One region of the Sporosarcina sp. E16_3 genome, then DNA from elsewhere that is predicted to be linked to it. Evidence: riboswitches for the same ligand, from Rfam matches in the RefSeq annotation. Region 1 holds a riboswitch; each other region holds the start of a gene.
The links. A riboswitch is a leader RNA that binds a small molecule or an ion and turns the genes downstream of it on or off. The one in region 1 is predicted to bind S-adenosylmethionine.

Region 1 (3,370 bases):
TTATAACAGGATCGCAAATGAGCGGACCTTCTTTCTTTTCTTACAACAGGTGCGCGAATGGGCGGACCTTCTTTCTTTTCTTGCGGCATGAGCTCAAATGAGCGGACCTTCTTTTTTTCTTGCGGCAGGAGCGCAAATGAGCGGACCTTCTTTCTTTTCTTACGGCAGGAGCGCGAATGAGCGGACCTTCTTTCTTTTCTTACGGCAGGAGCGCAAATGAGCGGACCTTCTTTCTTTTCTTACGGCAGGAGCGCAAATGAGCGGACTCTTTTTTTATGGCAGTATCGCGAATGAGCGGACTGGGAATCCCGATGCTTTTTCCGGCTTAGGGACGATATTAAAAATGACTGCGCCTTTTGCAGGCACTTTATCCAAGTTTGTTAATAGCTCAATTTGATAGGTATCTTGTTCAAGAACGTAATATTCGCCTAGAAGAGCTTGGTTCTTTTGAAAGTCTATGGCTGAATCGGTATCGAATGTTTCATGACCAACTGCTTTCACTTTTCTTTCGTCAAATAAAAACTGCAAAGCAGCAAGACCCCAACCCGGTATACGGTTATTCCCATCGGCATCTTTATTGCAAAAAGCCTCGTTATCCGGCCAGCGTTTGCTCCAATCTGTGCGTAGTGCTACAAATGTACCTGCCTCAATTTGTCCGTGCTGAGCTTCAAACTTCAGAATATCTTCAACAGTTAATGTAAAATCATGATTTGCATCGGATTCTTTTGATTTATCGATGACAACAAGCGGTAATACCAATTCTTTTAAACCCAATTCATCCAAGTATCTTGTATCACGTACGAAGTGAATTGGTGCATCAATATGTGTCCCATACTGTCCTGCAAATTTAAAGCTCTGTGCAAAAAAACCATCATCATGATCGAATAGTGTCGTAAACTCTGCTGCATCAAATGCTGAAAAATGGGGTGATTCGGGTCCAAAGGTATGTGTTAAATCGACCCATTCTTTCTTTTTTAACAAAGCAATTGCATCGATTAATTCGTTTGACATAATAATTCTCCCTCCATCTTTTGAAGGTAACTTTAGTCTCCAGAAAAAACAAAAGCGAAGGGCGCCTGCTTAGATGCGACAGGCATAAGATGAAGATGCGTAGCGGCGTTCTTTGCCGCAGAGTAGCTTTAGCTTATGACCCTAGCATCTGGCGCCCGGAGCCTAGACGAAACAAAAAACCTCTTCTAAATTTCAAGAAGAGGTTTTGGCATAATCGCTTTTTGCTCTTCTTATCTACAAGCCCTAAGCATTACACTTAAGCTTCTGGAATTAGCACAGTACTTTTACAAGTCTGTTGCTGAGGTATCATCGGGCCAGTCCCTACACCTCTCTGGATAAGAAAGTTACGTATTTAGTTGTTAAATAGTACAATACATGTTCCTGAATGAATTGTCAATACAGAATATATAAAACTTTCTATATATATATGATGATATAGAATCCCATTAAATTCGCCGCGACGCTAGGGGATGCCGAGCAGCTTCGCCCACCAGTCTTAGGGCGAGGCTACCCCTTGTAACGCGCCTTCTCTCAGTTAATATAGGCATTCATTTGTTCTACATATATAGTCACATCTTTTTCCCTCGGACAAGTTAGACAAACAAAAAAGCTCATAAGTATGTACCAACTTTTCGATGCTACTGTTTTTCCTTATAGTCTGCCATTATTTTCTTTCTTACATAGCTTAAATGCCTGTACATCTGTGTGAATGATTCGTACGGGTCTCTTTTTTTCAACGCCTCATAGATGGCTAAGTGATGCTCAATTGTAATATCAGGCTCTCGATAGGTGATTAAGCTGTCTGTTTTCTCATGCGTAATGAGCAGGGAATCTATCATTCCTTCGACGACTGGATTGTTGGCGCTTTGTGCAATCAATCTGTGGAATTCCTTATCTAAACGACCATAATCACTATCAGCATTTTCTTGAATGCTATCAATTGTTTCTTTGATCTTTTCGAGTTGCTCATCCGATATCTTCTCGGCTGCAATCGTGACAAGCCCCAACTCTAACGCCATGCGTGCTTCAATGATCGCAGGAACATTGTTAATCGATAGCGCGAGCATTACCTTAAATGGATTACTTCCGACCCTATCATTTATAAACGTACCTCCGCGCGGCCTTCTCGTAATGATTTCCAAGGTCTCCAAAGAGCTAAGCGCTTCCCGCAGTACAGGCCGGCTAACGTCAAATTGTTCCATCAAATTCATTTCTGGAGGCAATTTATCCCCCGGATTCAGCTGCCCACTCATTAATAGCTGAACAATTTGTTCTAACACCTGTTGCGAGAGGGTGCTTCTACGGACAGTGTCCATTTTATATTCTTTCATTTCAACCCTCCTTTTCTTATGTTTCCAAGGACACTTTAAACTTCAACCAGACTTTGATATCTCTCATAGATCAGCTTAGCTGTTAGGATATCAAAAATAGATACACCTACCGATTTGAAAACAGTTACTTTTTGTTTCATCTTTTCATTTTCACCTTGTTGAACCAATGTTTTCAACTCCGGGATTGTCTCTTCACTGTGGCCAAACTTTTTTGCGTTAATCATTTCTCCACATTCGGAAAATGCTGCATGCGTGTCGACGAATAGATGATCTGCTTCTTTGATGATTGAGTCGGGAATCTCTTGCATAAATGATTTGAATGCACCTGAACCTGCGAAATGCTTTCCAGTCAAATCAACTTGCCCGTCGTAAGGAATAACCGGATTTGTTGATGTCGTCGTTGTAATAATAATTTGTGCCTCTTTTACAATGCTCGCAGGATCTGAACTATCAAATCGAATAGTTGGAAACTCCTTCTTCGCTTTCTCTATAAATTTATCGAGTCTTTCCTTACTACGATTATACACTAAAACCCTCTTTACTGACCTTACAGCGCAAGCCGCCTGTAAATGACTCCACCCTTGATCGCCAGTGCCTAGAATGCCAATGGTCTCCGTTTCATCCGATGCCAAGTATTTCATACCCAATCCACTGACTGCACCAGTCCGCATAGCGGTAATCGTTCTGGCATCCATAACGACAAGTGGTTTCATCGTCTTCCTTTCATTCAACAAGAAGATGCCCCTTAACGTAGCTTCCCCGATTGCAGCATTGCCTGGAGCGATACCAATCAGCTTCGCCCCATAATAATTTTCATAAAAAGAAGGCATTAATAGCGCCGAATTGTCATCATCATTGATGAATAATCGTTCGGGGACAAAGGAGTTCTTCTCTCCATCGTTTATGTAATACTCTTCGATTGTATCGATAATATCCTTCATCGAGATAAGACTTCTAATTTCCTGTTCGTCAATAAAATGCATAGCCAACCTCCTCAAAATAATCGCGTTACTTAACTATTTCTATAG
Region 2 (3,370 bases), on a different contig from region 1:
AGCTGCAGCAATTAATGCACGTGGTAAGCGAACATTTTGGATAACGAGATGTGCAGTTGATCCATCATTTTCTTTAAGTGCGGAAAAGGCGGTGGACCAGCTTGTATCTGTATAGCCGTAGACAATACTTGAAAAAAAACAAAGAATGAAAGCTAAACTACTTATGATAAGAGCAATCCACTTACCCCTTGATGTATGTATCATGATTTCCTCACTTCATTGAGAATTATTTTCAATTAACTGTTGACATGAAATATATTAGCATATAGGATACTAAGTGTAAATGATTTTCATTCTCAATTAACAGGAGGAAAAATGAACATGCGAAAAATAATATCCCTCATATTTATTATGAGTATTCTTGTATTAGCGGCTTGTGGGGCTACTAAGGAGTCAAAAGATTCAGGTGAGAGTGCACAACCAGCTGATGTGGAATCATATACTGTCGAGCATGCAATGGGGAGTACAGATGTAAAAGGAACACCAAAACGTATCGTAATCTTAACAAATGAAGGGGCTGAAGCCCTTCTATCAATGGGAATTCAGCCTGTAGGTGCAGTTCAATCACCCGCTGAAAAAGTTTGGTATGATCATATGGACATGACAGGTACTGAATCTGTGGGTGTTGAATCAGAACCAAGTTTAGAAAAGATAGCATCTTTAAAACCAGATCTGATCATCGGGAATAAAATGCGCCATGAAGCAGTTTACGAACAGTTAAGTAAAATTGCCCCAACTGTTTTTGCAGAAACACTTCGCGGGGATTGGCAGGAAAACTTTAAATTGTATGCGAAAGCAGTAAATCAAGAAGAAAAAGGTAATGAGGTATTAGGTGCATATAATAATCGCGTTGAAACAATCAAAACTGAATTAGGGGACCAAACGAAGAAAAAAATATCAATGGTTCGCTTTATGGCGGGAGATGTACGCATTTACCATAAAGATTCCTTCTCAGGTGTGATTCTAGATCAACTTGGATTTGCGCGTGCAGATGGACAAGATGTGGATGATTTTGCTGAAAAAGGTCTTACGAAAGAACGGATTCCTGCAATGGACGGGGATGTACTCTTTTACTTTACTTATGAAACTGGGGATAACGAAGCAACGAAGCTTACAAACGACTGGATTGAGGATCCACTATTTAAAAATCTAAATGTCGCGAAAAGTGGAAACGTCTCACAAGTAAATGATATCATTTGGAACACTGCTGGTGGTGTTTTAGCAGCGAACTTAATGCTAGATGATATTGAGGATTACTTCTTGAGGAAGTAATATTAATGAAATGAAATAAAATAACAAAAAAAGTCGAAACAGAAAAAAGCCTGGTGATGCGATGTTTACTCGCTTCACAGGGCTTTTTTCTTATACATAATTTACTTTTCCACCGCTTCTTTTTTATGATACTTTATCACAAACGACGTTTTGGGGTCCCGTTCATGTGGCTGGACTGCGAAAAAGTTAACTATAAATGTTGAACAAATGAAATACCTATAATAAACTGAGCGAAGGCGCCTTACAAGGGGTAGCCGGAGCCCTTGTAAGGCGGCGTAGCTGCTTGGCTTAGCGCGGGAGGCATCCCCTAGCGCTGTAGCGAATTCAATGAAATTCTCTATTTCAAACTACATAATAGATCGCAAGCATACAAATCAAATGAAATAAAAAAGGCATGTATGGTGGGGAACCCAAACACGCCTTGAACTATCACTAATGATCCAGCTACTGGAACATCGTAATTACTATCACAATGGCTCCAAGCAGGATTGAAATCCATGCCAATGCTTTTTGTGGAGAAGCTAAACAGACTAAGCCTAAAACGAGTGCGCCACCACCTAACCAATAAGGTGCATAAAAGAACCCTGCAGCCGCTAAAATTATTGCTAGCCAACCAATCCAGATGCCTAAGGAAGTTTTCAAGTCAATGACCTCCCTTCAATTTGATGGGAACAACAACTGAGTATACTGGTCGTTCGTTATTGTTCTTATAGTTTATTATATGCAGGGTTATGGTGGGGACGGTGGTCATTAGTCGTAATATTGTTATGTGCGTTCAGCTCTCTTTTTCTTGAATGAAATCGGTGAGTGTAGCTGAGGGGACTTGATTAATTATATCAAGGATAGCAAAATCCTATTCAAGTAACTAGGGTGTTTGGGTGAAAAAACAAACTGAAACTATGAAACAATTAATTAATTTATGTAAATGTGTTGCTAATTTTCCAACAATGATGTAAAGTCTGTAATAACGTAACGAAGCAAAACCAACTTAATAGTTTTTCTTATCTAGAGAGGTATAGGGACTGGCCCGATGACACCTCAGCAACCGCCATTTTGTGGCATGGTGCTAATTCCAGCAAGTCGATAAAACGACTTGGTAGATGAGGAGAAGACTTATTCAGATTTAGAGTCTACTTCCTTTATGTAACACAGGAAGAGGCTCTTTTTTATTTTAATAATTTATTCCAATAAGTAACTTATTTTAAAGAACGAGGAAAAAGTTTTGGGGCGGGACTCGAGGAAAGTGAAAGGAGTAAGTGATAGTAATGAATTTAGTAGAGACTATGAAAGAACGCATTTTGATTGGTGATGGAGCAATGGGAACTCTTCTCTATACACACGGTGTGGATCTATGTTTTGAGGAGCTGAACTTGACGCATCCTGAACAAGTGCTTCACATCCATCGGGCCTATATAGAGGCAGGTGCGGATATTATTCAAACGAATACGTATGGCGCCAATTATATTAAGTTAGCACGTTATGGTTTGGAGGACAGTGTAAAAAAAATAAATAAAGCAGCAGTCCAAATTGCCAAAAAAGCCGCTGGTAAAGATACGTTCATCCTAGGGACTATCGGGGGTATTCATGGGTCTCGAACATCCATTGGTACCGAGGAGGAAATCAAGCGCAGCTTTAGGGAACAATTGTATTGCCTACTTCTAGAAGGAGTGGATGGCCTACTTTTAGAAACTTATTACGATTTTGATGAATTAACAACGGTGCTGAAAATTGCACGTGAGGAGACAGATATCCCAATTATTACGAACGTTTCGATGCATGAAGCTGGGGTACTTCAAAATGGGTTGGAGCTAGCGGATGCTTTGCAACAGTTGGAAGATCTAGGCGCGGATATCGTTGGTGTCAACTGCCGCCTCGGTCCCCATCATATGCTTGAATCTTTAGAAACGGTTCCATTAATGAAGCGTGCATTACTCTCAGTGTATCCAAATGCTAGTTATCCAGGATATAAGGATGGGAAATTGTTTTATGAAAATGAGCCTGAATATTTTGAGAAATTAGCAATGAATTTTCGAAAAGAAGGGGTCAGTTTAATAGGTGGATGTTGTGGTACGACGCCAGAACATATTCGTGCACTTGT
Region 3 (3,370 bases), on a different contig from region 1:
TCGTAAGCTTCGCCGTCAGCCCATGCATTGCGAGGGTTCAACACTTCTGTGGGAACGCCTTTAATGGATGTTGGCATTTCAAGACCGAATACGCCGTTCGTTTCTGTTTCAACGTCGTTCAGTTCTCCTGCAAGAGCTGCCTGAACCATAGCGCGCGTATATTTAAGACTCATACGTTTACCAACGCCGTAGACGCCGCCAGTCCAGCCTGTGTTAACAAGGAAAACTTGTGCATCATGTTCATCAATTTTCTTCCCAAGCATTTCAGCATATACTGTCGCTGGAAGTGGAAGGAAAGGTGAACCAAAGCATGTTGAGAACGTTGCTTCAGGTGATGTAACGCCACGCTCAGTTCCTGCAAGTTTCGAAGTGAAACCACTTAGGAAGTGATACATTGCTTGCTCTTTTGTTAATTTCGAGATTGGAGGTAATACGCCGAATGCATCTGCTGTCAGGAACACAATTGTTTTCGGATGACCAGCAACAGAAGGGTCAACGATGTTATCAATTGCTTGGATAGGATAAGCCGCACGCGTGTTTTCAGTCAATGAACCATCATCGTAATCAGGAATGCGTGTTTCCGGGTCTACGACAACGTTTTCCAAAACGGAACCAAAACGAATTGCGCCGAAAATTTCAGGTTCTTTTTCTTGTGATAAATTAATACATTTTGCGTAGCAACCGCCTTCGATATTGAAGACGCCAGTGTCAGACCAGCCGTGCTCGTCATCGCCGATCAATTTACGGTTTGCATCTGCAGAAAGTGTTGTTTTACCTGTTCCAGAAAGACCGAAAAATAGTGCAACATCGCCGTCTTCACCAACGTTTGCTGAACAGTGCATTGGCATAATACCTTTTTCAGGAAGCAAGTAGTTCATGATTGAGAAGATTGATTTTTTCATTTCGCCAGCGTATTCAGTTCCGCCGATAAGAACAATGCGTTTTTCCATCGATACGATAATGAATGTCTCAGAATTCGTACCATCGATTGCAGGATTTGCTTTAAATGAAGGAGCCGAAACGATTGTGAATTGTGATTCATGTTTCATGAGCTCTTCTTCAGTTGGGCGGATGAACAAGTTGTGAACAAACAGGTTATGCCATGCAAATTCATTCACAACTTGAATGGATAATTGTGAAGCTGGATCTGCGCCAGCGAAACCTTTGAAGACGAACAGCTCGTCTTTTGCTTTTAAATGTGTAATTACTTTAGTATATAATGAATCAAAAATTTCAGAAGAGATTGGACGATTGACGTTGCCCCAATCGATTTTGTCTTTGGAGGACGCTTCCTCAACAATATATTTGTCCTTTGGTGAACGACCTGTATATTTTCCTGTCTGAGCCGTAACCGCTCCATCTGATGTCAATTGAGCTTCACCACGTGAAATAGCTTTTTCAACAAGTTGTGGAACTGAAAGTTGAATGTTTACATTCTTACCAGAAAGAAGTTTGTTAAGGTCATCACTAATTTTCGCAGATATCATAAGTATGTACCGTCCTTTGCATATAGTCCCAATCAATTGGGTGTCATCACATTATTGAATTAGTATAACACATTAAGAATAATAAACTATACTAATTCAAACCTCAAGTATTTATACGTGAAATGGGTAAAAAGATTTGACATGCAACAGGATTTTTCGTAGCATATATAGTTGAACGGATACTCTTATCCCGAGCTGGTGGAGGGGTCAGGCCCAATGAAACCCGGCAACCTGCAAAGACATTTTGTCTGCGCGAAGGTGCCAAACCTGTAGCAAGGCACGGTCCTTGTATGATAAGAGTGAAAGGTGCTTATGAAATCATGCCTTTCCTCATGTATTAGTACGTGAGCGAAGGGCTTTTTATATGATATCGCCCTTAATCCTCGTGTATAGAGCTCGCAATGGCTTGTAGTCTCTTCTATATAGAAAAGACTCTACATGGGACATATGAGTACCGTATCAATCTCGTAGGATATAAGGAGGAAATAAAATGACAAACCGCCGACTATTTACTTCAGAATCGGTAACTGAAGGACACCCAGACAAAATGTGTGACCAAATTTCGGATGCTATTCTAGATGCTATATTGGCAGAAGATCCGAATGCGCGTGTTGCATGTGAAACGACAATTACTACAGGGCTTGTCCTTGTTGCAGGGGAAATTACGACGACAACATATGTCGATATTCCGAAAGTTGTGCGTGAAACTGTTAAAGAAATTGGTTATGTACGTGCGAAATACGGTTTTGATTGGGAAACATCTGCGGTTTTAACTGCAATCGATGAGCAATCAGCTGATATCGCAGCAGGCGTTGACCAGGCACTTGAAGCACGTGAAGGTTCGATGACTGATGACGAACTTGAAGCAATTGGAGCAGGTGACCAAGGTTTGATGTTCGGTTACGCTTGTAATGAAACACCGGAACTGATGCCGTTACCAATCAGCTTAGCCCATAAATTATCATTCCGACTTGCACAAGTGCGTAAAGATGAAACGCTTACGTATCTACGCCCGGATGGGAAAACGCAAGTGACTGTTGAATATGATGAAAACAATAAACCTGTACGAATCGATACAATTGTTATTTCAGCGCAACATCACCCTGAAATAACACTTGAGCAAATCCAAAGTGATATTAAAGAATTCGTCATTAACCCGGTTGTACCAACTGATTTAATTGATGAAGACACGAAGTACTTCATTAATCCAACTGGCCGTTTCGTAATAGGGGGACCTCAGGGAGATGCAGGACTTACTGGCCGTAAAATCATCGTCGACACATACGGTGGCTATGCGCGTCATGGAGGTGGTGCGTTCTCTGGGAAAGATGCGACGAAAGTGGACCGTTCAGCTTCATATGCGGCTCGTTATGTTGCGAAGAACATTGTGGCTGCAGGACTTGCAGATCGTTGTGAAGTGCAACTAGCTTATGCAATCGGTGTTGCACAACCCGTATCGATTTCTATTGATACATTTGGGACAGGCACTGTAGATGAAAGCAAACTTGTTGAGCTTACGCGTGGACTGTTTGACCTTCGTCCAGCAGGTATCATCAAAATGCTAGATCTGCGCCGTCCAATTTACAAACAAACAGCTGCATACGGTCACTTCGGCCGTACAGACATTGATTTGCCGTGGGAACAAACGGATAAAGCTGGAGCGTTGAAAGAGTTAGCAGGGAAATAATTTAGTATAAACGCCGGAAGCCAGGGTCTCTCTGTCTTCCGGCTTTTTTTCTGTCGAGGATGTTTGGTTTGGCGTAGTGTACACACTCTCATTAGACGAGCAATAATCAACTGTTACAATTGTTATAAAGTAAACACGATTGAGGAGGAGAAAGTATGGGGGCTTTAAGCTTAATAGGTTTGTTGCTACTAGTTGG
Region 4 (3,370 bases), on a different contig from region 1:
TCAATGAGGAAGGACACGTATTATTGGTACGGAACAATCACCGGAATGATACATATGAAATGCCGGGTGGGCGACTTGAGCTTGGTGAAACCTTGAAAGAGGCGGTTAAACGGGAAGTGCTAGAAGAAACAGGTATCCACGCTGAAATCGGTGATATGACAGGCGTTTATCAAAATGTAACGTCGGGCGTCATCTGCATGGTTTTTCGGGGGAGAGCGATGTCAGGTGTACCGGCCGCGCAGCCTCCTGAAACGATTGACGCACAATTTGTTGACTTTGATAAAGAACAAGTAGAAGACTGGATAAAGCGCCCGCAATTTGCATCTAGAGTGGATGATGCTCGAAATGACGATCCGATTGCTTATGAAAGTTATGAAGTGAGACCATATCGACTGATTGAGCGCTCATGAATAATCTCTCTTGGGTTGGAAGTGAAGAGGACTTTGTCGATAAACGGGATGTTCGGTGGGTTAATCGTGTGGCGGTTGGTCGTTTTGGAGGTAATTCTTCAGCGGGACAAACCAAGAATGAAGATGGCTGCATTATTTGGCAAAATGGGGATTGGGAATTCGCAGCTATTTTGGATGCACATAAAAGTGCAGAAAGTGCGAAACTTGTCATTGACACAATTGAACAGCATAAAGAAGATTTTGTAGAAATTTTAGAAATGAAGGAATCTCTGGATTTTAAATATTTGGAAGTGATACTACTTAAAATTTTTCAATCCGAGAAATTTCTGGATAAATGCAGGCGTGTCACAGGAGAAACGGCTTGTCTCATCATTGTCAGGAAAGCTAATTATGTATGGTGGTTTTCCGTTGGAGATTGCCTAGCATATGTATTACACCAGGACCTGATAGCCCTGAACCAATTTCAACTCAATCAAAGGCAGTTCTTTGAGTGGATTGGTCAAGTGAATACGTTTGGGCAAGCAGTACCATGCTACACGTCGGGGACGAGGGAATTGAGAAGAGGGAACAACCTTATTTTATTGTCGACTGATGGTTTAGTGGAATGCCCGGGGGAACCTTTTTCGGATCCGTCAAATCTTGTTGCTACACTGAATGAAAAAGAGCTTGATGAAGGTATTTCGCAGCTGTTGATGGAAATCGAAAGACAGAATGTACGAGACAGTACAACAATTATTGCGTGGAATGTGGAAGTAGAAAAGGAAGGCAGCATCCCGAGCAATCATTTTGGGTGAAGGGGAAAATCGCAGAAGGAAAAGAATTTGAAATCACCTGAGTTAAATGAAATCAAAGCTCTTTATATCAGATATAGGCTAAGGATAAATAATTCCCCGCACAAGAATGATACTTATGCGAGGTCTTATCTTTTACATGGCGGTTTTCAGTAGATCTTCTTAAGAAAAGAATTCATTTTCTCTTCTTTTCATTTGCGTTCATTCGTTCGCGTTTTGGTTGCAGGGAACGGAGTTCAGCAAACTCGCGGGCCATTTCTTCTTTCATGTCAGCCGGTTTTATTTTTTGGTTTTTCGGCGTTTGTGGTAATGACCGTGCGTTATTTCCACCAGTTTTGTTGTCATCTCTTCCCATTCTAACAACTCCCTTCATTTTTTCATTGCCTCGTTAATATGGCTTTCTAAAGTAATATTATTCAGCAACTTTCATGTTGGATTAACGGGAAAATTAAAATAAATATATTTCTTGCGGTGATTATCATCAAAAAAGACGGTTTACAATAGTGGTTTTAATAGTATAATAGTAAATAATTGAATATTCTTATCAAGAGAAGCTGAGGGATATGGCCCTATGAAGCTTCAGCAACCTCTGACATTGTCAGGAAGGTGCTACCTCCAACAAGATTTTTTTCTTGAGAGATAAGAACAGAGAGCCAAAATAAACCCTCTTTTCTTGTTTTATAGAAAAGTGGGTTTTTTATGTTGAATAATGAGATTCAAACCAAAGCGAAAAGGGAGAGATGACAGATGCCGATCAACATACCAAAACAATTGCCAGCAGGGGAACTATTAAAGAAGGAAAAAATATTCGTGATGGATGAGGAACGCGCAACATCCCAAGATATACGTCCTATGAACATCGCTATTTTAAATTTAATGCCTGAAAAAGAAAGAACCGAGTTGCAGCTACTACGTCTATTAGGAAATACACCGCTACAAGTAAATATTACGTTTATGAACACGGCCACTCATGATTCAAAAAACGTTAGTAAAACACATTTAAATGCATTTTATACGACATTTGAACAAGTGAAACATCGTCGTTTCGACGGATTAATCATTACGGGTGCCCCAATAGAACATTTGGAATTTGAAGACGTTAATTACTGGAAAGAAATAACGGAGATTATGGAATGGTCAAAAGAACATGTAACTTCTGTTTTACATATTTGTTGGGGTGCTCAAGCGGCACTCTATCACCATTATGGAATCGAGAAATTTGAATTGCCGAAAAAATGTTCAGGCGTTTTTACGCATCGCCTATCCGATCCGACGATTAATCTTGCGCGTGGCTTTAATGATGAATTTAAAGCACCACATTCACGTTATACATCCGTTTCAACAGAGGAAATCGAAAATGAACCTCGTCTACACTTACTTGCCAAATCAGAGGATGCAGGGGCATTCATCGTCATCTCTAAAGACAATAAACATATTATGATTACAGGTCATTTGGAATATGATGCGGATACGCTGGCGGAAGAATATGCCCGTGATTTGCAAAAAGGAGTTGCCATTGATATCCCTGAAAACTATTTTCCAAATGATGATCCAAGCAAAGAACCATTGAATACGTGGCGCTCTCATACCCACCTGCTCTTCTCCAACTGGCTTAATTATTATGTGTATCAAGAAACACCTTATGAATGGGAATAACTACTTAATGACCCTTTTGTCGTGAATTGCATAAGCTAATACGATAAGGGGGTTATGAGGGATGGGGTTGTTTATAAACAGAAATGGGCACCCGGATGTTTTTAAAAATAATGTAGACATTTTAGGGATGAATCAAGAACACTACAAAATAGATCCATTAGCGGAATGGATGAAGGAACAGAGCGAAGCGACTCACTCAGTTGGCGATCAGTTCAATATCATGGAAACCTTACTTAAGCAACAGAAGAATTCACAATCCAATCAATTGAAATCAATCCATAATCGTTTGAATGAAATCAAGAAAAGTGATATCCGACATGAAAAATTTGGTATTGAGGTTATGGAATCATTAAAAAAAGTAGAAACAAAAAACGAAATGTTACAACGTACGTTAAAGCATGAGCGAATAATAAATCAAGAATTCATCGAGAAAGTGAATGAGGTCAGCCAGACAAATGAAGAAATTGTAAATCGTATGGAAACACTGACTTCTGCAAATGAGGAAATTGTGGT

Region 2: another riboswitch for S-adenosylmethionine. It lies ahead of I2483_RS14120 (bifunctional homocysteine S-methyltransferase/methylenetetrahydrofolate reductase); the one in region 1 lies ahead of I2483_RS13065 (cyclase family protein).
Region 3: another riboswitch for S-adenosylmethionine. It lies ahead of metK (methionine adenosyltransferase); the one in region 1 lies ahead of I2483_RS13065 (cyclase family protein).
Region 4: another riboswitch for S-adenosylmethionine. It lies ahead of metA (homoserine O-acetyltransferase MetA); the one in region 1 lies ahead of I2483_RS13065 (cyclase family protein).

What each region holds. Positions count from the first base shown of each region.
Region 1 is NZ_JADPRX010000022.1:16,142-19,511, reverse strand. Features, by position in the region: gene I2483_RS13065 (cyclase family protein) at 274-1,011, opposite strand; SAM riboswitch class I at 1,239-1,353, opposite strand; gene I2483_RS13060 (FadR/GntR family transcriptional regulator) at 1,650-2,342, opposite strand; gene I2483_RS13055 (ornithine cyclodeaminase family protein) at 2,378-3,325, opposite strand; gene I2483_RS13050 (2-hydroxyacid dehydrogenase) at 3,351-3,370, opposite strand, start outside.
Region 2 is NZ_JADPRX010000025.1:23,784-27,153, forward strand. Features, by position in the region: gene I2483_RS14105 (iron chelate uptake ABC transporter family permease subunit) at 1-207, opposite strand, end outside; gene I2483_RS14110 (ABC transporter substrate-binding protein) at 322-1,272, shown strand; gene I2483_RS14115 (hypothetical protein) at 1,717-1,914, opposite strand; SAM riboswitch class I at 2,271-2,379, shown strand; gene I2483_RS14120 (bifunctional homocysteine S-methyltransferase/methylenetetrahydrofolate reductase) at 2,538-3,370, shown strand, end outside.
Region 3 is NZ_JADPRX010000029.1:14,571-17,940, forward strand. Features, by position in the region: gene pckA (phosphoenolpyruvate carboxykinase (ATP)) at 1-1,487, opposite strand, end outside; SAM riboswitch class I at 1,670-1,787, shown strand; gene metK (methionine adenosyltransferase) at 1,978-3,174, shown strand.
Region 4 is NZ_JADPRX010000031.1:7,659-11,028, reverse strand. Features, by position in the region: gene I2483_RS15565 (NUDIX hydrolase) at 1-410, shown strand, start outside; gene I2483_RS15560 (PP2C family serine/threonine-protein phosphatase) at 407-1,204, shown strand; gene I2483_RS15555 (hypothetical protein) at 1,377-1,556, opposite strand; SAM riboswitch class I at 1,740-1,847, shown strand; gene metA (homoserine O-acetyltransferase MetA) at 1,949-2,857, shown strand; gene I2483_RS15545 (hypothetical protein) at 2,919-3,370, shown strand, end outside.